Regions from separate parts of the Comamonas sp. CMM03 genome, predicted to be linked through region 1. Evidence: predicted binding sites of a transcription regulator. Region 1 holds the regulator's gene; each other region holds the start of a gene.
The links. Region 1 encodes LexA, which represses DNA repair genes until DNA is damaged. Its sites were predicted from a motif close to ACTGTATNNNNATACAGT; they were not measured.

Region 1 (7,457 bases):
CCGGTCAGCGAATAGTTCACTACCTCGCGCTGCTGCACCAGCTTGCCGTCCCACAGATCCTGCAACTGTTCGGCAAAGGAATCGTACATCTCGCCCCGGAACACCTGGGACAGGTTGTGCAGCAGATTGGCCTTGCTGCTGGCGCCGAACATCTCCAGTGTCTGCTGGTTGACGTCGATCACACGGATTTCCTGCATGCAGCGGGTGACGAACTCAGGGTGCACCTTCAAGAACGTGCGGAAGTCGCGGATGCCGCGCTCGCGCACCTCGTCCAGCAGTTGCTTGACCGCGCTGAAGTCTTCCACCCACAGCGAGACCGGGGAGTGGGCAAACAAATCCCGCGCGTACTGTTCGCTGGCCTGCAGACGCTGCGTGCTCATCACCTCGGCGGTGATGTCTTCCAGCGACACCAGCACACGGCTCCAGCTGTCTTCATAGCCGGGCAGCACGCGAAAACGCACCTGAATGTCCATGCGCCGGCCATCCAGCGCGTAGTTCACCGAGCGGTTGGCGAAGCTCAGCTGCCCGTCCCACAGGGCCAGCAGCTCGGCGACGATGCTGTCGTGCATATCGCCGCGGAACACCTCATCCAGGCGGTTTTGCAGCGTGGCCTGGTCAGGGGCCTTGAAAAGCTCCAGCGTGTACTGGTTGACGCGCAGCACCTGAAAGCACTGGCTGCATTGCTGCACGCGCCGGGGGTCCTCGCGGAAAAACTGCTGCAAATCGGTGACGCCTGCGGCGCGCCATTGCGCGAACAACTGCTTGAGCCCGCTGTAATCCTCCATCCACAGGGATATGGGGGCGAGGTCAAACATGTCCTCAAAATCCAGGCCGCTCGCGAGAGAATTGGTCACCACTAACACCTCCGTGCGCGATTATTGCTTACCGCGCCGGGTGCACATTCCTCTTCTCTACCGGTTGTAAGTTTTTGTGAGAATTTCGTGCGCGCCACACGACAGCCCCGTACAGCCAGCGCTGTGCAGACCCCGGGTTGGCGAGATTTTCCAGCGGACCTCGACTGCAACACGCTATCGCCTGCCTACCTGCGGGTTGGGCTGGCAGGCCTGCACGTATTCACGCCGCGCAACAAGCCCGCCCCCCCACCCTATGGCGGCGTGGCCTGCCGCACCGGCACGGATTTCGGGCTAGCGGTCCGTGCGCGGCCAGCCCATCAATTCCAGCATCAGACTGGTGCGCGCCTTCACGGCAGACAAGGCGCTGACACGGCTGTCATCGGCGTCTTCGGCCTGCACAATGCGCCCGCGCTCGCAACGCGTGCTGCGGCGTACCGCCAGGCCCCGGCTTTGCGCCACTTCGAGTGCGGCATCCAACGCCTGGTGGGTGGTGCCGTTGCCTGTGCCGGCCACCACCAGCCCGCGCACGCCAGCGCTGCACAGCGCCTGGACCACCGCCTGCATCACCGACCCGCTGCAGCCTGCATGACTCACCAGGATTTCCACCTGAGGCCATTCGGCAGGCGGGCGCAGCGCGCCCACCGGCGGAATCTTCGGCGCCGACAGAGCGGCCCCCTCCACGGGGCCGACCCAGCGTACCCGCCCCTCTTCCACCCAGCCCTGCGGGCCGCTGTCACCGCCGTCAAATGCGTCCACCCGGTAGGGATGCACCTTGCGCACCTGGCGGGCACTGAACACCAGCCCGGCCATCACGGCCAGCACGCCGCGCCCGGCCGCATGGACATCGGCTGTGCAAATCACCGCATCCCGCAGATTGCCAGGCCCATCGGCCGAAATGGCACTGGCCGGACGCATGGCACAGGTCAGCACCACGGGTTTGGCTGGCTGCAGCACACACTGCAAGAACCAGGCGGTTTCTTCCAGGGTATCGGTGCCGTGGGTGATGACAATGCCCCCCACATCGGCACGCTCCAGCAATTGGCTGCAGCGCACTGCCAGCGCATGCCAGGTGGTGTGGTCCATGTCCTTGCTGTCCAGCTGGGCCACTTGTTCGGCCTGCAGTGGTGCTTTTGCAACGCGTTCCAGGTCGGGCACCGCCTGCAGCAGTTGCGCCACACCCAGCTGTGCCGGACGGTAGCCCACATGGGCCCCCGCAGAGTCCGCGACCCCGGCAATCGTGCCGCCGGTCCCCAGAATGACGATGGTTTTGCCACTTTCCACTTGCAGTCCTTTGCAAACTGGTCAAAAATACAGGTACTGGATGAACGCACAGTATTCATCCCCATTGATCGAGGAATGCCCATGGACCACCCCAAGCTCACCCCCCGGCAGCAGCAGATTCTGGATCTGATCCAGTCTGCCATCAGCCGCACTGGCGCGCCCCCAACCCGGGCCGAGATCGCCAGCACGCTGGGTTTCAAGTCGGCCAATGCCTCGGAGGAACACCTCAAGGCCCTGGCCCGCAAGGGCGTGATCGAGCTGGTCAGCGGCACTTCGCGCGGCATCCGCCTGTGCGTGGACACCGTGCGCAGCATCAACGCAGCCCGCGGCAACGTCTTTGCCCTGCCTCTGACCGCCATGCAGCCGCTGCTGCTGCCGCTGGTGGGCCGTGTCGCTGCAGGCTCGCCCATTCTGGCCCAAGAACACATCGACCAGACCTATTCGGTGGAAGCCAGCATGTTCGCCCACAAGCCCGACTACCTGCTGAAGGTGCGTGGCATGTCCATGCGGGACGCCGGCATCCTGGACGGCGACCTGCTGGCCGTGCAGTCCACCCATGAGGCCCGCAACGGCCAGATCGTCGTGGCCCGCCTGGGTGATGACGTCACCGTCAAGCGCCTGCGCCGCACCGGCTCGCAGATCGAACTGCTGCCAGAAAACCCCGACTACCCCGTCATCCAGGTCAATCCCGAGGAGCCCTTCGCCATCGAAGGTCTGGCCGTGGGCCTGATCCGCAACTCGGCGCACATGTAGCGCCCGGTCCTTCTACCGGGCTTCCCATGGCGCGCTCAGCGCTGCCACCCAGGCCCTTGACCGCGGAAGCGCCGCCCAGCCACTTCCGCCACTACCACGGTTCTGTACCGCGGCCTGCGCGGCCGCGCAGGGGCTGTTTTGCCCAGAATTTGTCTCTCCGATCAGGTGTGTGCAGCCTGAGGGAGTAGGTTTGCCCGGAAAACTGCACAACAGAAAGCGAGCTCCCCCATGCGCCTGTTCACCACTTCCAGCACCCCGGTCGGCTTTACCCTCACTGCCCCCTTGTCCATGCAGGTCCAGCGCCACCCGGGCCTGCGTGCCCATCGTGCGGCAGCGTCTGCTGGCACAAACGCAGCATCCACCGCCAGTGCCAACGACAGCCGCTATTTCAGCGTGGCCATGGACGACAAGGTGCGCGTCCTGCGTCGCGACGTGGGCGACCGCGCCCGCATGGTGCTCAGCGGTCGCATGGCCGATGTCTGCGCCGCCCTGGAACACATGAGCCGCGCCGAAACGGTGTCCTTGGCTGGCTGAGCCATGCCGCCCGGCGCCGCCATACGCGGCCCGTGTGCGGCACCAGATCCTGCACATTGCGGATTGCAGTGTCCGAACTTGCCAGGCCTGCGTGCACAAGGGGCGCAATCCCGGAACATCTGGCAGTCCGGCGGACTGCCCCCGTACTGCAGCGCATGCACCACGGCAACCGGTTTCAGGCTCGCCTACACGCCATCTCATCTGCCCCTGGACGTACCTCCCTGGTCTGCATTAGCCACAGCAGGCAGCGCACGGCCTGCACAAATACCGCACTGCTGCACGCAGGGGGCACAATGGCGGCATGAGCCAGATTTCTGCCCACATCGCCGACCTGCGCAAGAGCTACGAGCGCGCAGAACTCAATGAAGACGCATCCAAAGCGGATCCCCTGGCGCAGTTCGACCAGTGGCTGCAGGAAGCCGTGAGCGCGCAAGTGGCAGAACCCAATGCCATGACCGTGGCCACGGTAGGCAACGATCTGCGCCCCAGCACACGCATCGTGCTCATCAAGGGCTATGACGCACGCGGCATTGTCTGGTACACCAATTACGACAGCCGCAAAGGCAACGAACTGGCGGGCAACCCGTTTGCAGCACTGCAGTTCCACTGGGTGGAGCTGGAGCGCGTGGTCCGCATCGAAGGCCGGGTCGAACGCGTCAGCGACGAGGAAAGCGACACCTACTTCCACAGCCGCCCGCTGGACTCCCGCATTGGCGCCTGGGCCAGCCCGCAAAGCCAGGTCATATCCAGCCGCAGCGTGCTGGTGGCCAACGCCGCCAAATATGGCGCCCAGTTCCTGCTCAAGCCTCCGCGCCCCCCGCACTGGGGCGGCTTCCGTCTGGTGCCCGACCGCTGGGAATTCTGGCAGGGCCGCAAGAGCCGCTTGCACGACCGTTTGCGTTACCGCACCGAAAGCGGGCCAGACGACAGCCAGGTTTGGGTACGTGAACGACTTGCGCCCTGAATAGCGCTTTTTGAACGAAAACCGCTCAAGTCCCCGCAGCGTACGCCGATACAACACATATCGGTGTACGCGCCAAGTCTAGGCGGTGCGCCCAAGCCCCGGCGCTCGCGCAGCCGGGGCTTTTTCTATGTCCCAGACGCGGCCCCTGGGCTGCAGCGCATAGGCATCGCGGGACACTGGGCAGCGTCTCAGCCCCTCCCGCGCCCTTGCACCGCCAGCGGGTGCGTTGCCTTGCGCCATGTCCCACGGGCTGGCATCAGTACTGCCTGCTGGCTGTCTGCTGCATACGCCCCATACAACGCAGCAAACCCTGGAAGCCCGCTGCGACCAAGGCCATGGGAGCGAACGCGCCCCCGATATGTGTGCCCCCGATGTGTCGCAGCCTCACCAATAGCACAGCAGCCCCGCTGTGCCGCACGGTGCAGGCTCACCGCGGTGACCTAGGCCCAGCGCTGCAACACCGTCAGCACCACCGGCAGCGTGACCAGGGCCAGCGCGGTGGAAACCGCAATGCTGGCCGTGACTTCGTCCTCCCCCACTTCATAGCGCTGAGTAAACAGAAACACATTGGCGCCCACGGGCAAGGCCGCAGCCAGCGCCATGGCGGCCATCGCCGGGCCGCGCAGACCCAGCAGCCAGGCACAGCCCAGGAATACGGCGGGGTGCACCACAGTCTTCACCACGGCAATGCGCAGCGCAGCACTCAGGTTACCCCGTACCCGGCCATAGGCCAGCGTCACCCCCACCAGAAGCAGCGACATGGGGCCCAGCGCCTGCCCCATCAACTGCAGCGGCGTATCCACTACCTCGGGCACGGACAAACCGGTCTGGGCGTAGAGCACCCCGGCAATGATGGGCAGCGGAATCGGGTGCAGGATGCTGTTCTTCACCGCCTGGGCAATCGTGCGGCCCATGCCGCGCGCATCCGCTTGGCCTGCACGGCTGGCCTGGCGCGCGGCGGCCAGTTCAAAAATGATGGTGCCGCTGGTCAGCAGCACCAGGGCGTGCACCGAAATCAGGGTGAACAGCGTGACCAGACCCTGCTCGCCATAGGCCAGGCTCATCAGCGGGATACCGATCATCACCGTGTTGCTGAAGGTATTGGCCAGTGCGCGTGCTGCACCCAGCGTGGTGAAGCCCTGCACCAGCATGGTCACGGCGAACACCAGGGCCACGGCCAGAAAGTACACCCCGATGGGGGCAAAGTCCAGGTCCGTCAGCTTCACCTGCATCATGGTGCGAAACAGCAGCGCCGGCGTCAGCACATAGAACACCAGATTCGACAGATCCCGTACGGCAGCGTGGCGCACCCACTGCAGCTTGGCCAGGCAGATGCCCAGGCCAATCATCAAAATCACAGGCAACAGGGCAGAGAAAGCGGGAGAGTTCACCAAAGATTCCTGAAAAACAACGCAGCAGCGCCCTGCCGAAGACCGCCAGGACCTGCACAGCACCTTCACCGCATCCGCACAAAGCGTGCCGGCCCAGCGTTCCGCAAAGTCGCAGTCTTCCCACGGGGCACGGGGCACGGGGCACGGGCAACGCTACGGGGCTTGTGCTGCGGCCCGCATGATAGGCCACGGCAATCCCCTGCGAAGGCAGGATGCTTCGAGATCTGCAACGTTCTCGGCATCCGGGGGGGCCGCGACTTCCCCGGACAGCCACAGCGACTTTGGCGCCCTTATCGCCAAATTGCGCATCATTCCTATTTATAATCATTGTTGAGTTTTGTCACCAACCCTCTTTCTGCCGTGCCGCCGCCTGCACTGCTGACCGCAGCGGCCTGAACGCAGCCTCTCCCCCTTCTCTTTCATGTCCTCTCCCCAATCCCCCCGCACGGCCGGTGTGCGCTGTGCCGTGGCCGCTGCGGCCGCACTGGCCTGCCTGCCCGCCGCCGTCTACGCCCAATCCGCCGAACCTGTGGTGTCCACGCTGGACTCGGTCACCGTCACCGGCAACTGGCTGGACAACCCCAACCAGGAAAAGGTGCTGGAGCATGCCGGCGCCCGCACCATCGTCGACCAGCAACGCATCGAGGAAAGCGGTTCGGCCAGCGTGCGTGATGTGCTGCGCCTGGTGCCCGGCGTGCAGGTGCAAGACAGCAACGGCACGGGTGGCAGCGACGTTTCGCTGAACATCGGCGTGCGCGGCTTGACCTCGCGCCTGTCGCCCCGCGCCTATGTGCTGATGGATGGCGTGCCCGTCTCCTACGCGCCCTATGGCCAGCCCCAGCTGTCGCTGGCACCGGTATCGCTGGGCAACCTCAGCTCCGTGGACGTGATTCGCGGGGCAGGCTCGGTGCGCTTCGGCCCGCAGAATGTGGGCGGCATCATCAACTTCGTCACCCGCGCCATTCCCAAGGAATTCGAGGCCGATGCCAGCGTGGGCGCCGAGTTCTACAGCCACGGCGGCAATGTCAAGACCACGCCCAGTCTGTTTGTGGGCGGCACCAACGCGGCCGGCCTGGGCGGCGCGCTGCTGTACTCGGGCACGCACGGCAGCGGCTGGCGCGCGGGCAATGACAAGACCGACATCGACGATGTGCTGCTCAAGGGCAGCTACCGCCTGACGGGCCAGGACAACCTGAGCGCCTCGCTGCACCACTTTGAAGGCAAGGGCCGCATGCCCGGCGGCCTGACCACGGCGCAGTACGCGGCCGACCCCTTCCAGAGCACGCGCAGCTACGACCAGTTCACCGGCCGCCGTACCGACGGCTCGCTCAAGTACACCCACAACGACGGCCGCAACAACGTCGAAGTGCTGGCCTATTACGTGGATTCCTTCCGCGGCAGCTACATCGAGCAGGAAAGCGGCAGCCAGCGCCGCCTGACCGCAGCCCCCCGCAACTACAACTACCTGGGCCTGGAGCCGCGCTATTCGCGCATCTTTGAAACCGGCTCGGTGGTGCAGGAAGTCAGCGTGGGCTACCGCTACCTGAAGGAAAAGAGCTCCGAAGTGGCGCTGCGCACGGCCTACTACACGCCGGGCACCGAAGGCAATGCCATGGACCTGCCCATGAATGCCTACCAGAACAGCCATGGTGGCACCACGGCGCATGCCTTCTATATCGA
Region 2 (7,457 bases), on a different contig from region 1:
GGCATCGACGCCTATGACGCGCTGCAGACTATCCGCAGCGCCAGGTCGGACGCCGAAGTCCCTGCCGAGGCGCGCACGCGCTTTGAGGAAAAAGGTGTCTACCTGGGCTACGCGCTGCTGCTCAAGCGCTATGTAGACGACCCGCGCCAAGCCACCGCCGAACAGATCCAGAAGGCGGCGACCGACACCATTCCCCCGGTGGGCCCGTTGTTCTGGAGCTTCCGCGTCATGGTGGCCCTGGGCATGTTCTTCATCGTGCTGACCGGCACTTTCTTCTGGCTGTCCGTGCGCCACAGGCTGGATGCCTACCCCTGGCTGCTCAAGGTGGCCGTGCTGTCCATCCCGCTGCCGTGGATTGCGGCCGAATGCGGCTGGGTCGTGGCCGAGCTGGGTCGCCAGCCCTGGATCATCGAAGGCGTGCTGCCCACGGCCATGGCCGTCTCCCACCTGGGCGCCGGCACGCTGCTGCTGACGATTGCAGGCTTTGTGCTGATCTACACCGTGCTGCTGGTGATCGAACTCAAACTCATGGTGCGCGCCATCCAGAAGGGGCCGGAGCATGAGAGCGAGCCGCACCTGAGCTTCTACGAACCCATGATCCAAAAGCTGGCCCGCGCCCGCTGAATGCAAGCAAGGAGTACACAAAAATGATCTTGCATGAACTGATTTCGTATGACGTGCTGCGCGTCATCTGGTGGCTGCTGCTGGGCGTGCTGCTGGTGGGCTTTGCCGTGACCGACGGGTTCGATCTGGGCAGCATGGGGCTGCTGCGCGCCACGGCCAAAACCGATGTGGAACGCCGCACCGCCATCAACGCGGTCGGCCCCGTGTGGGAAGGCAACCAAGTGTGGCTGATTCTGGGCGGCGGTGCCATCTTTGCCGCCTGGCCGCAGCTGTACGCGGTCTCCTTCTCCGGCTTTTACCTGGCCATGTTCGCCGTGCTGGTGCCGCTGATCCTGCGCCCCGTGGCCTTCAAGTTCCGCAGCAAGCGCGAGAGCGCTGCCTGGCGCAACGGCTGGGACTGGGTACTGTGCATCACCGGCCTGGTGCCAGCGCTGCTGTTCGGCGTGGCCGTGGGCAATGTGATCCTGGGCGTGCCTTTCCGCCTGGGTGACGATATGCGCATCTACTACGACGGCAGCTTCTTCGGCCTGCTGACACCGTTCGCGCTGCTGTGCGGCCTGGTGTCGCTGTCCATGCTGCTGATGCACGGTGCGTCCTGGCTGGTGTTCAAGACCGAGGGCGAAGTCGCCCGGCGCGCAGCCAGGTACGGCGTGCTGTTTGCGCTGCTGACCACCTTGCTGTTTGCCGCCGCCGGCGTGTGGCTGGGCAGCATCAACGGCTATGTCATCACCAGCGAGATCAGCCACATCGGCCCCTCCAATCCGATGAACAAGACCGCTGCCGCAGTCGCTGGCGCCTGGATGCACAACTTCCAGTCCTACCCCGCGCTGTGGGTCGTGCCCGGTATCGGTCTGGTCATGCCGCTGATCGTGGCCCTGGGCCTGCGCAGCCGCCGCGAATGGCTGAGCCTGCTGGGCAGCGGCCTGGCGATTGCCGGCATCATCCTGACCGTGGGCGCTGCCATGTTCCCCATGATCCTGCCGTCCACCGTCGATCCGCGCTTCAGCCTGACGGTGTGGGATTCCTCCTCCAGCCATGTGGTGCTGTTCATCATGCTGGTGTGCGTGCTGATCTTCCTGCCCTTGATCCTGGCCTACACCAGCTGGGTGTACGCGGTGCTGCGCGGCAAGGTTGATATCGCTGCGATTGCCACCGGCAAAGGCCACTCTTACTAACCGGTAGAAAGGAATTCGATATGTGGTATTTCGCGTGGATTCTGGGCCTGCCACTGGCCGCCGCTTTTGCTGTGCTCAATGCCATGTGGTACGAGCTGATGGATGACGAGGCCACCCGCCGCCGCATCCTGGAGCGCACCAGCAAGCTGCCCGAGTAAAGGCCGCAGGCACAGTGCCTTTCGTCGCTGCATGGCGGCGGAGTCGCAGAGACTTTGCAGAGCCGCGGTGACCGAAGGTGCAGTCAGCCGCTCCGGATTCGGTCGCCCGTTCGGGTGCCCAGGCAAGGCCTGGTGCTGTGATGGCACCAGGCCTTGTGTTTTTGGGGGCGGCGCATAGCAGAGGATGCAGGCCCGTTTTGTACCGCCGTTGACATCTGGTCATGCAACAAAGCGTGTGCATGCGGTGCACAGCCACCGATTGCTGCTAGGGTAGTCCGGTCAAGATTCCCATCTCTATCGCACAGCAAGGAGGAGCCGTGATGGAAGCGCGCAGCGAACCGATTTCCCGCCAACACCACCGCAAAGAGGGCCTGGGCACCACCGGCCGATGGGCGCTGGTGGCCGTGGTGTTGCTGGGAGCGGGCTATGCCGGTTGGCACTACTGGGGCAGGGCGCCGGCAGCCCTGGAGACACCGCCTGTCGCAGCGCCCGCCCCTGCGGCCCCGGCGCCCACCATCACGGAACCCGCACCGGCAGCGCCTGCGGCGGAGCCGGCCGCTGACACCGCCCATCCGCTGGAACCAGCGGCCGACGCCCAGGGCCGCCCGCCGCTGGCCAGTGGCGATGGCGACGGCCTGGCCCAGGCTGTCACGGAATGGCTGGGGCGTGAACGCACGCTGCGCTTTGTCGCCACCGACGCTCTGGCACGCCGCATTGCGGCCACGGTGGACAACCTGGCGCGCAGCCAGGCGGCCTCGCGCTTGTGGCCGTTGCACCCGGTGGGCGGGCGCATGGCCGTCACGCAGACCGACGACGGACGCATGGAGATCGCGCCAGCCAACGCCGCGCGCTACGAAGCCGTGGTGCGCTTTGTCGTGGGCCTGGATGTGGAGCAGGCCGGTGTCCTGTACCGCCGTGTCTACCCGGTGCTGCAGCAGGCCTATGAAGAGCTGGGCTATCCCGGCCAGCGCTTCAATGACCGGCTGGTGGCGGTGATCGACCACCTGCTGCAGACCCCCGAACCTCCCGGGCCGCTGGCGCTGAAACTGGTACAGGTGCAAGGCCAGCTGGCGCCCCAGCAGCCGTGGCTGCGCTACGAGTTTGCCGATGCGGATCTGCAGTCCCTGTCGGCAGGGCAGAAGATTCTGCTGCGCATGGGCGTGGAGCACACCCAGCGCATCAAGGCCCAGCTGCGGGCACTGCGGGCGCAGATCACCCGGCGCTGAGCAAAAAGGGCCTGCAGTTGCAGGCCATTTTTTTGTGGTCGGCGCAGGGGCTGACAGCGCAAGCACCAGGGCAGCGCCGTGCCCCTGCAGGTACTCAATCCTGCGGGTCCTTGCCGCCCTTGGGGTCCTTGGGCTTGGCACGGCCGGTGAGCTTGTCCTTGATCTCCAGCACCCGCGTCACGGCGGCGCCCATGCCCATCAGCTGCATGGCGGTTTCGGGTTGCAGGCGCTGCACATCGTCAAACCAGGTCATCAGCTTTTCGATCAGCTCGTACATCTCCTGCATGCGCTTTTGCGCATGGCGTTCGTCGTCGGACTGGGCCTCTTCCAGCAGCGCCGAACGCAGCATGGACTGCGTGGGTTCGATCTCGCGGCGGCGGCGCTCCTCGGCCAGGCGGCGGAAGATGTCCCACACATCCTGCGGCGCCTCAAAGTATTCGCGGCGGTCACCGGGCTGGTGGCGCAGGTTCACCAGGCGCCACGACTGCAGCTCCTTCAAGCCCATGCTGACGTTGGAGCGCGAAAACTCCAGCGTCTCCGCAATCTCTTCCGCATTCAGCGCGCGCGGCGACAGAAACAGCAGCGCGTAGATCTGACCCACCGTGCGGTTGATGCCCCAGCGGCTGCCCATCTCGCCAAAGTGGGAGACGAACTGCCGGTTCAGGGAAGGAAGGGGTTGAAGCTGACTCATAAAGGAATTGTGCCTGTGAATTTAAGAATTTCAGCACTTCCTGAAATTGTCCGCAATGCAGGCTGGGCCGGGGGGCGGCCGCGCCGAACGGTGGCTTGCATCGGGGTCACCGGCCCGGCGCGGGCGGGCTCAGCGGTGCAGTTCGCCCGCGTTCTCGGGCTGGAAGTCGATGCCGTCCACCCGCACCGTCACCTTCTGGCCCGTGGGGCTGGGCATCTGGAATTCGTCGCCCACGCTCAGGCCCAGCAGGGCAATGCCCACCGGGGCGAACACCGACACCTTGTCCGCGCTGCCATCCATGTCCTTGGGGTAGACCAGGGTCAGGGTGTTGCTCTTGCCGCTTTCCAGCAGGGTGAAGCGCACGGTGGAATTCATGGTCACCACGGTGGCGGGCATCTGGGCCGGCTCCAGCACATCGGCACGGTCGAGTTCGGCTTCCAGCACGGCGCGGCCCGGAAACTCGCCCGGCATTTTCTCCAGCAGGGCTTCGATGCGCTCCAGGTCCAAGGTCGACAGAGTGATGGTGGGCTTGCGCTCCATGGCGGTGCTCCTTGCGGGATGGGGTGAAAGTCGGTCCGCCAGGCTCAAAAAAACAAAAGCCCACACGGACAAAAGCCCGGGCAACGGGGTTGTCCGGGCCAAGGCAATGAAAAGCACCAATTTGGTGCGCTGTCCGTATTGTGGCGCTTTGCCGCGCTCCTGCCAAGCCATCTCGCACGCCGCCAGTGCGAATTGCTTCGGCGGCGTGCAGCTTTCAAAAAAGGAGCTAGCTGTGGGCGCCGGTATTTGCTGGGAAGCGCTGCGGCACCGGCCACACCGTCTCCGGGCCTGACGAAACCGCCACTGAACAAGCCCCTGCTTGCATCAAGGTTCCGGCACCTGTATTGCTTGAATAACTGTATTTATATACAGTTATCTCATGTCTTCCTATCGCGACCAGCATTCCGATCTGCCCGCCCAGCCCGTGCCGCTGCACAAGGGCCGGGGTGCGGCCAGCTGGATCGCCCACCGCTTTGCACGCGATGCCCGGGAAGCGTTTGACGATGGCTGGGCGGATCCGGCGGTCAATGCGGCCGGCGCAGAAGGGGACGACGGCGAAGCGGCAACTGCCTTGCGCACGCAGCTGGAATGGGAGCAGTGCAAATCCGCCCTCAGCCGGCATGACTCTCCCGACCTGCCGTTTCACCTGGGCCTGAATCCCTACCGGGGCTGCGAGCACGGTTGTATCTACTGCTACGCCCGGCCCACGCACAGCTACCTGGGCTACTCGCCAGGGCTGGACTTTGAAACCCGGCTTGTCGCCAAAGCCAATCTGCCCGAGGTGCTGGGGGCCGAGCTGTCCCGCCCCCGCCATGTGGCCGCACCGGTGATGCTGGGTTCGGTCACCGACTGCTACCAGCCCATTGAGCGCGATGTGGGCCTGACCCGCCGCACCATCGAAGTGCTGGCCGCCGCGCGCCACCCGTTTTCCATCGTCACCAAGGGCAGCGGCATCGAACGCGACCTGGACCTGCTGGTGCCGCTGGCCCGGCAGAACCTGGTGGCGGTCTATGTCACCCTGACCACGCTGCAGCCCGATCTGGCGCGCAGGCTGGAGCCCCGCGCCGCCGCACCGCACCGGCGCCTGCGCACGGTGCGCGCCCTGGCGGAAGCCGGCGTGCCCGTGGGGGTAAGCCTGGCGCCGCAGATCCCGTTCCTGAACGACGACCTGGAACAGGTGCTGGCCGCCGCGCAGGCCGCCGGCGCACGCCAGGCCTTCTATGCCGTGCTGCGCCTGCCATGGGAGCTGGCGCCGCTGTTCGAGGAATGGCTGCGCCTGCACTACCCGGACCGCGCCCAGCGCGTGCTGGAGCGGGTGCGCGATCTGCATGGCATCAGCGAGGAGGGCCGTGCCGAAGGCAAGGTCTACCAGAGCCAGTTCGGCCAGCGCATGAAAGGCACCGGCGCCTGGGCCGACATGCTAGCCCAGCGCTTTTCCCTGGCTTGCCGCAAGCTGGGCCTGAACCGCGAACGTGTGCAGCTGGACTGCAGCCAGTACCACCCCAGCCTGCTGGGTGGCCAGCAAAGCCTGTTTTGAGTACGGATGACCGTACAAGAAAAAGGTGAAACCGCTGTGCGGCGGCGCCCGCCGCTAGGCTGCAGCCGGTGTATTCGCACAACGAACAAAACAGACAAAAAAATAGACAACAGCGCGCGAATCCCATGGGGACATCGGCCCCTGTACAGGCACTGCGGCCCAGCGGCTGGCGCGGCTCACCCCCCACATGCGCCCCACACACCATGCATACCTCCTGCCTCGCACGCTGCGGCCGTCGCCACAGCGGTGCGCTGGCCACGGCCTGTGCAGCCGGGATCGTGTTGGCGCCAAGCTTGTTGTCAATGATGAAGGCCTGTCCCAGCGCGCGGCTTGCATGGTCGGCGAATGCCTGAGTCACCACGTCGGTGGGGCTGCCTGCGGCAAAGCACACTACCAGCTTGATGGGCGTCGCAGAGGCTATGAAAAGTGCAACTGCCAGCGATGGGCAAGCCCGCATCGCATGCGATTTTGTCGTCGGTAAAGCGGTACTGGCCACACCAGCTCCAGGCCTGACGGGACCGCAACTGAACAAGCCCCTGTCTGCATCAAGGTTCCGGCCTACCGTTTCACCTGAGCTGGGATCCCTGGCGGGGTTGTGCGCCGCAGTGGTGGAGATCCTCGAAAGCAGCGCGGACCGGGATCGTCACGTTTTAGCTTCAGCTTCGGAGCATCTGCGATGCAAGGATGTTGGATTCACATCCTGTCGACTGTTAGTTCTTGCGCGGGTGTATGGGTTGCCCAGGGGTATCCAACGTCGTAGTCAAAATGCGGCCGTGGGTGGAATCTGTGACAAACAGCTGCTTGCGCTGCACGCCGCCAAAAGCCAGGTTGGTGGTGGAGCTGCCTGGCACACCACGCAGCACCTGCACCGGTTCAGCCCGGTGGTTGAGCACCCACACATGGCCCAGTCCGGGGTTCGCCACCAGCACATGGCCTTGAGCATCGACAGCCAAACCGTCAGGGCCGCTCGGCCCATACGACGTAAAGAACTGGCTGACCTTGGCCACACTGCCATCGGGCAACAGCGGCACCCGCCACACGCAGTTGCCCCGTGTGACCGCCAGGTACAGAACGCGTCCATCGGGCGACAAGGCCACTCCGTTGGGGCTGGGCACGTTGTGCAGCAGCAGATCAAGCTGGCCGTTGGGCCGCAGGCGGTACAAGCGTCCGCTGGGGTCATGCAGGCCGCTCTGCCCCTGGTCCGTGAAGTACAGATTGCCTTCGGCGTCAAAGATCAGATCGTTCACACCTTTGAAGCTCTCGCTGTTGCGACGCTCCAGGAACGGGGTGACAGCGCCGCTGGCCACATCCAGGCGCACCAGCCCGTTCTTGTAATCCGTGATCAGCAAGGTGTTGGCATCCAAAAATTTCATGCCATTCGGTTCGCCGTCGTACTCGGCCACCAAGCTCCACATGCCCTGCGGGTCAATGCGGAAGATGCGGCCCCAGGGAATGTCGGTCACGTACAGATTGCCGGCTCCGTCAAACACCGGGCCTTCCAGGAAC
Region 3 (7,457 bases), on a different contig from region 1:
CCCCCGTGAAGCGCCACACCAACCAGTCCGAGTTCAACATCGACAACATCACACAGCTGCCCCAGGTGGACATCGTCTACGCCTACGGCACCGTCCAGCCCACGGCCGTGAATGCGCTGGTGGCCGGTGGCGCCAAGGCCATCATCCATGCCGGCACCGGCAACGGCTCGGTGGCTGACCGCATGGTCAAGCCGCTGCAGGATGCCCGTGCCAAGGGCACCATCATCGTGCGCTCCTCCCGCGTGCCCTACGGCTTTGTGCTGCGCAACGCCGAGCAGCCCGACGACAAGTACGACTGGGTCGTCGCCCACGACATGCGCCCTGAAAAGGCACGCATCCTGACCATGCTGGCCCTGACCCGGGGCGCCGACACCAAGACGCTGCAACGGATGTTCTGGGAATATTGAGCGGCGCCACGGCCCGCAGACCGGACCGCGCTCAGGCACTGCCTCAGAGCAGGTCCGGGCTTCCGGCCCCGCCAGCGGAGCCATCCCCATCGGCCGGTGCCAGCGGCGTCTGCACCGGCCGATGTTTTTTCACCGCGCTCCGCCGGGGTCCGGAGGCCTCCCCGAAAAGCGAGGCCCCTCGCCTCCCAAGCGCGGCAAGACGGAAAAGACCGGTTCTGTCTGGGCTGCCCGCCTACGCGGCCGGCGCCAGCCAGGTCACTGCCGCCGAGAACGTGACAAACGCCAGCGCGGTGCTGACCAGGATGATGCGCGCCACGCGCCCGCCATGGGCACCAAAACGCTCGGTCAGCAGCGACACATTGCTGGCACTGGGCAGGGCGGACACCAGCACCAGCGCCACCATGGCCTCGGTCGACAGCGGCAGGCCCAGCGCCACGGCCGCCTGGCAGGCGGACCACACCAGCAGCGGGTGCACCAGCAGCTTGACCAGTGCAATCGGCACATAGTCGCGCGGGGCCAGCTGTTCGTGCAGGTTCATCTGCGAACGCGCCAGGACCGCCCCGATGGTGAACAGCGCCACCGGCGAGGCAGCGCCCGCCAGCATGGCCACGGTTTTGTCTATGGGGCCGGGCAGCTCGAACGCCAGGGCCGATGCCACGGCCCCCAGCGCAATCGACCAGGGCATGGGGTTGGACAGCATGCCCCTGAGTGCCTTGCGCAGCGCCTGCACGGCCCCGCCCTCCCCCTCGCCCAGCCGCGACAGTGCAATGCACAGCGAGGTGGTGATCACCATGTCCAGCGCCATGGTCAGTATCACCGGACCGGCGCTGCCCTCGCCCAGCAGTGCCACCAGCAGCGGCACGCCCATGAAGCCGGAATTGGGAAAAGCGGCCACCAGCGCGCCAAAGGCGGCGTCGTTCCAGCCCCAGCGCCGCAGCGTCAGCGCCAGGGTGGCGGCCACCAGCGCCAGCCCGCACAGCAGGTACACCCCGGCCACCACCGGATCCAGCAGCTGGGCAATCGGGGTTTGCGCCCCGAAGCGGTAAAGCATGCATGGCAGGGCAAAGAACAGCACAAAGGTGTTCAGGCCCGAAATGGCCGACAGCGGCAGCACACCGCCCCGCGTAGCGATATAGCCACACAGCACCAGGGCGAAGAAGGGAAAGGTAACGATCAGAACGGACAGCACAGGCAAGGATTGTCGCTGCACCGCAGCACGATGCAGCCCCGGAAAAATCCGGTGTCCCGCAAAGCACAAGGCCGTGGCCGGGTGCCGCGGGCGCTGCGGCGGTGTCCGGACAGGCCGCCCGGCGGGCGGCAAGCGCCTTGTCCACCGATCGCCCGCCATGGTGAAAACCTTGCACAAGATATCTGTTGGCACAGCAGGCGCAGCGTCCGCAGCAGGCCCTGCATGCTCTGGCCCCAGGAACGCCTGCCCCGCGGCTAGCGCCTTCCCCGGCACTGCATGCATTTACAGACGAATACCTTGATTAACACTGATCTGCAGAAGAAATCCGGAAAGCCGCGCCATGCTCTCGCACCCAACTCCGTATCATTTGCGTCCAACCACCTTTAATGATTCCGCCCGCCGAGGCGACGTCGTTCTGCATTCATGTCCGCTGGTCTGAACCTGGCCCAACTCCAAGCCGTCCACTACACCGAAGGGCCCTGCCTTGTGCTGGCTGGTGCCGGCTCGGGCAAAACACGGGTGATCACGCACAAGATTGCCAAGCTGATCGAGAACGGCATGGCCCCGCGGCGCATTGCGGCCATCACCTTCACCAACAAGGCCGCGGCCGAAATGCGCGAGCGCGCGGCCGGACTGATCGGCCGCCAGGCCAAGGATGTGCTGGTCTGCACCTTCCACGCCCTCGGGGTGCGCATGGTGCGCGAAGACGGCCATGCACTGGGGCTCAAGCCCAGCTTCAGCATCCTGGATGCCGACGATGTGACCGGCATCCTCAAGGACTGCGCCGGCGGCACCACCGACGTGGCCACCGCCCGCCAGTGGCAATGGACCATCAGCAACTGGAAGAACGCCGGCTGGGACAGCCGCAAGGCCCTGGCCCTGGCCCAGGACGACCACCAGCGCAGCATCGCCCTGATCATGCAGCGCTACGAAGAGCGCCTGACCGCCTACCAGAGCGTCGACTTTGACGACCTGATCGGCATGCCCATGCGCCTGCTGCGCGGCCACCCCGAGGTGCGCGAGAAATGGCAGCGCATCCTGGGCCATGTGCTGGTCGACGAGTACCAGGACACCAATGCCACGCAGTACGAGCTGCTGAAGATGCTGGTGGGCGAGCGCGCGCATTTCACGGCTGTGGGGGACGACGACCAGTCCATTTACGGCTGGCGCGGCGCCACACTGGACAACTTGAAGAAGCTGCCCATCGACTACCCCCACCTCAAGCTCATCAAGCTGGAGCAGAACTACCGCTCCACCTCGGCCATTCTGCGTGCCGCCAACAATGTGATCGGCCCCAACCCCAAGCTGTTTCCCAAGACCCTGTTTTCGGAACTGGGCGAGGGCGAGCCGGTGCGCGTGGTCGACTGCGACACCGAAGAACACGAGGCCGAACGCGCCGTGGCCCGCATCCAGAGCCTGCGCGCGGGCGCCAACCCGCAGCCGGCGTGGAAGGATTTCGCCATCCTCTACCGCGCCAACCACCAGGCCAAGCCGTTTGAAAAGGCGCTGCGCAAGGCCAACATCCCGTACAAGGTCTCGGGCGGCACCAGCTTCTTCGACCGGGCCGAAATCAAGGACCTGTGCGCCTGGTTCCGGCTGTGGATCAACAACGACGATGACCCGGCCTTCCTGCGCGCCATCACCACCCCGCGCCGCGGCATCGGCCACACCACGCTGGGCAAGCTGGGCGAATTCTCCGGCCAGCACAAGCTGTCGATGTTCGGCGCACTGTTCAGCCACATGCTCGAAGCCGTGGTACCGAAGAAGGCGCACGAAAGCCTGCTCGAGTTCGGCCGCTACCTCAACGACCTGGAATACCGGGCCCGCCACACGCTGGGCGCCGAGGCCAGCCGGACCTTCATGCTCGACTGGCTCAAGGAGATCGGCTACGAGCAGCACCTGTACGACAGCGAGGACAGCGAATCCGTGGCCGCTGCCCGCTGGAGCAATGTGCTGGAGTTCTGCGACTGGATGAGCCAGCGCGCTGGCGGCCAGATCGAAGACGCGGCCGGCACCACCACCCAGACCGAAGTCAAGAGCCTGCTGGAAGTGGCCCAGAACATTGCCCTGCTCTCCACCATCAGCGAGCGCGAGAAGGAACAGGACATGGTGGTCCTGTCGACGCTGCACGCCTCCAAGGGCCTGGAATGGCCGCATGTGGTGCTGGTCGGCGTGACCGAAGGCATGCTGCCCTTCAAGCTGGACGACGACAACGGCAAGCAGGAAAAGGTGAGCGACGACATTGCCGCCCGCCTGCAGGAAGAGCGTCGCCTGATGTACGTGGGCATCACCCGCGCCCAGCGCACGCTGGCCGTCAGCTGGACCAAGCGCCGCAAGAAGGGCCGCGACATGGTGCAGTGCCAACCCAGCCGTTTCATCAAGGAAATGAACCTGGACGCGGCCACCGCCAAGGAAGACCCGCGCGAAAAACTGCGCAAGCTGCGCGCGGAATTTGCCGCGCGCTCCACCGTGCAGCACCCGGCGCCATGACACCGCCCTGTGAACCCATGCCCCTGATTCCGTTTGTACCCCCGCGCCTGCGCACCCTTGTCCTCATCGCTGCCGGCGCGCTGGCCTCCGTCGCACAGGCCCAGAACAGTGCCTCCGATGCAGCCGGCTGCCCGGATGCCTGGGACATGGGCGCGGCGCAGCTGCAAGGCGAATGGACGGCCACCGTGGCCGGCCAGCCCGATGCCGCCCTGCTGCAACTGGGCCCCCACCCCGAGTGGAAAGGCACGGTCAAAGGCACGGTCGAGCGCGCCGGCACCCGCCATGCCATGGTGGGCGATGTGAACCGTGGCGCCGTGACGCTGGAGGAATCGGCCAACGGCATCAACATCAGCGGCACCTGGCTGGGCGAGGTGAGTGAGGACAGCTGTGCCCGCGAGATCCGCGGTGATTACCAAGCCGGCGATGACGCCCCGCCCCAGCCTTTTGTGCTGCGCAAGCGCTCGCCCTGAACCCTGGAATTTTCTGACCATGCAGGCAACCCCACACACTCTCTCCCGCGCGCTGCCAGGCGCCACGGCCCTGGCCACGCTGGCCATCTGCGGGGCCTGGGGCCTGCCGGCTCCGGCCCAGGCCGCTGAGCCGTTGACCGGCGATGCCTGGCGCCAATGCGCTGCCACCACCGACAACCAGGCCCGTCTGGCCTGCTTTGACGGCTGGGCGCAGCAGCAGCAACCGCTGACCCCGCCCCCCGCCACCATGTTCCATGCCCCGGCGGCCAGTGCCCAGGAGCAGGCGGCTGCGCCGCAGCAGGGCGTCCAGCAGACCGTGCAGCAGGCCGCCCAGGAGCCGATGGTGGTGGCCGATGTCTCCGGCCAAGGGCTGCAGCCCACCAACGGCGGCTGCCGCGATCCACGCTACAGCGAAATGTCGCGCTTCTTCGAGCTGGAACCCGGCTCGGACTGCGGCACGTTCAGCTTCCGCGGCTACCGGCCCATGTCGGTGTCGCTGACCACGGCCGACCATGTGAACGAGCAGCCCAGTTCGCCCGGCAAGGCTGCCTCGACCGAGCAGCCGTACAAGACCCAGGAAATGCGCATCCAGCTGTCGGCCCGCACCAAGATCGCCTCGGGCCTGCTGACCGACTCCAGCACGGGCCGCAAGGACTCGCTGTGGGTGGGCTACACCCAGCAGTCCTACTGGCAGGTGTTCAACGGCGACATCTCCCGCCCGTTCCGCACCACTGACCACGAGCCGGAGATCTTCTACGTCTACCCCACCGACGCCCAGCTGCCGTTCGGCTGGCGCTGGCGCTACAGCGGCGTGGGCCTGGTGCACCAGTCCAACGGCCAGAGCGAGCCGCTGTCGCGCAGCTGGAACCGCTGGTACCTGATGACCGGCGCCGAGCTGGGCAAACGCTGGCAGGTGAACGCCCGTCTGTGGAAACGCATTCCCGAAGGCTCGGGCGATGACGACAACCCGGGCATCCAGAATTACATCGGCCGGGGCGAAGTCAAGCTGGGCTGGAATGTCAACGATCAGAACTACCTGGGCGTGACCGCGCGGGGCTCGCTGGGCAAGGGCAAGGGGTCCGGCCGCGTCGAATGGCTGCGGACCCTGGGCGAAGGCTGGAATGGCGGCAAGAGCAATCTGCGCCTGCATGTGCAGCTGTTCAGCGGCTATGGCGACAGCCTGATCGACTACAACTACAAGCGGACCGTGTTCAGCGTGGGCCTGAGCCTGCTGGATTTCTGAGCAACCACTTAGGCCAGGACGCTGGGTTACCGCCGGTCCTGGCCTTCGTACAGAATCACAGACTGTTTCCGATTTCTCTGGGCGAACGTTCTTGCACGGCAGCAGATCTGCCCCTCAGAATGCGCCACATGCACAAGTGCAATGCACTGGGCATATTCGATTAAAGGCATCAATCCCTGTTTCATCGCAGGTTCTGCTGCCGGTGTTTCGCTGACAATGCGCTTCCCAGAGGACCACCATGGATCTGCAATATCAGCTCAAGGCAGGCAACTACTACCTGTATGACATGCGCGAAAAACCCAGCGCAGTCACAGGTGAGCGCCGCTTCAAGCTGAAAACCGCAGATGTGGCCATTGCCTTTGACATGCACACCGGCGAGGTGCACCAGCACGGCAACCCGCTGCGCATCCATTCCTGGGCCCTGACCATGCGGCGGCGCCTGCGCTCGGCAGGTCTCTGGGACGAAGCCGACGATATCATCGTGATCTCCGGCCCCCTGCCGGTGGACGAAATCAACAAATGCCTGTGGATACGCGGCTACTGCCGCCGCATGTTCCAGCGCCTGGCCACTCTGCCCCATGGCAAGCTGCAATCCAGCTGCCAGGGTGCCAACCCCTTCCGGCGCCAGGCGGCCTGAGGCCGACCCTCTGAAAAACCAAACGGGACCGCGGTCCCGTTCTTTCTGGCAGGGCGGCTGCCCGGTCCGGCCGCTTACAGGCCGGCCTGGATGGACAGCGGCGTCACCCCGTCGGCCATGACCTGGGCACCTTCTTCACCCAGCACGTCCCGCGCCTCATCCACGCGCGGCTTCACCACGGTGACCGGCATCGGGCTGTGCTTGAGCACGTACTGCGACACGGAGCCCATCAGCGCCCCGCGCAAGGCCCCCATGCCCCGCGCACCGATCACGATCTGGTCGCACTGCAGGCGTTCGGCCATGTCCACCAGGGTGGGAGCGGGTTCGCCCAGCGCCACTTCCACTTCGTGGGGCACATCCGCCAGTTGCAGCTCCACCACTGCCGGCGCGGCCAGATGGGCACCGGCTTCCATGGCCGCATTGGCAATCGCATCCCCGTCCTGGGTGGCCAGTTCCAGGAACGAAGCCTCCTCCTGCACCTGGGCCAGCACCACCGTGGCGCGCAAACCGCTGCGCGCCAGCGCGACCGTATGGCGCACGGCTTCCAGCGCATAAGGGGAGCCGTCCACAGCCACCAGTATTCTTGTCATTGCACTACCTCCTTGTCGATCGATTGACCACTTGTCCCCACTATAGACACCCTGCAGATTCCGGCACAACCCATGCCAGAGCAAACACCGGTGTCATCCATCTGGGACAATGCGCGCCATCATGCTGCAGTTTGACCTTCTCAAGACCGATCCGACCAGCCACGCACGCCGTGGCACCGTGACCCTGAACCACGGCAAGGTCCAGACCCCCATCTTCATGCCCGTGGGCACCTATGGCACCGTCAAGGGCGTGATGCCGCGCAGCCTGGAAGAAATGGGCGCGCAGATCATCCTGGGCAACACCTTCCACCTGTGGATGCGCCCGGGCCTGGACATCATGAAGTCCTTCGGCGGTCTGCATGGCTTCGAGAAGTGGGACAAGCCCATCCTGACCGACTCGGGCGGTTTCCAGGTCTGGTCGCTGGGCTCCA

Region 2: a site for LexA is predicted at 4,770-4,787, ahead of KW830_RS16555 (PA0069 family radical SAM protein). Genes of this name have one in related genera too.
Region 3: a site for LexA is predicted at 1,868-1,885, ahead of KW830_RS13545 (ATP-dependent helicase). Genes of this name have one in related genera too.

Annotation. Positions count from the first base shown of each region.
Region 1 is NZ_JAHUXB010000001.1:917,134-924,590, reverse strand. Features, by position in the region: gene KW830_RS04135 (diguanylate cyclase domain-containing protein) at 1-815, opposite strand, end outside; gene KW830_RS04130 (asparaginase) at 1,146-2,135, opposite strand; gene lexA (transcriptional repressor LexA) at 2,217-2,888, shown strand; gene KW830_RS04120 (hypothetical protein) at 3,117-3,422, shown strand; gene pdxH (pyridoxamine 5'-phosphate oxidase) at 3,724-4,386, shown strand; gene KW830_RS04110 (AEC family transporter) at 4,827-5,777, opposite strand; gene KW830_RS04105 (TonB-dependent siderophore receptor) at 6,199-7,457, shown strand, end outside.
Region 2 is NZ_JAHUXB010000004.1:600,738-608,194, forward strand. Features, by position in the region: gene KW830_RS16525 (cytochrome ubiquinol oxidase subunit I) at 1-624, shown strand, start outside; gene cydB (cytochrome d ubiquinol oxidase subunit II) at 648-1,799, shown strand; gene cydX (cytochrome bd-I oxidase subunit CydX) at 1,820-1,957, shown strand; gene KW830_RS16540 (DUF3014 domain-containing protein) at 2,278-3,183, shown strand; gene KW830_RS16545 (GbsR/MarR family transcriptional regulator) at 3,278-3,874, opposite strand; gene rnk (nucleoside diphosphate kinase regulator) at 4,004-4,414, opposite strand; gene KW830_RS16555 (PA0069 family radical SAM protein) at 4,794-5,951, shown strand; partial or broken gene KW830_RS21390 (tripartite tricarboxylate transporter substrate binding protein) at 6,196-6,408, opposite strand; gene KW830_RS16560 (SMP-30/gluconolactonase/LRE family protein) at 6,662-7,457, opposite strand, start outside.
Region 3 is NZ_JAHUXB010000003.1:602,213-609,669, reverse strand. Features, by position in the region: gene KW830_RS13555 (type II asparaginase) at 1-407, shown strand, start outside; gene KW830_RS13550 (AEC family transporter) at 640-1,596, opposite strand; gene KW830_RS13545 (ATP-dependent helicase) at 2,020-4,086, shown strand; gene KW830_RS13540 (hypothetical protein) at 4,104-4,556, shown strand; gene KW830_RS13535 (phospholipase A) at 4,576-5,799, shown strand; gene KW830_RS13530 (hypothetical protein) at 6,038-6,436, shown strand; gene KW830_RS13525 (universal stress protein) at 6,511-7,026, opposite strand; gene tgt (tRNA guanosine(34) transglycosylase Tgt) at 7,148-7,457, shown strand, end outside.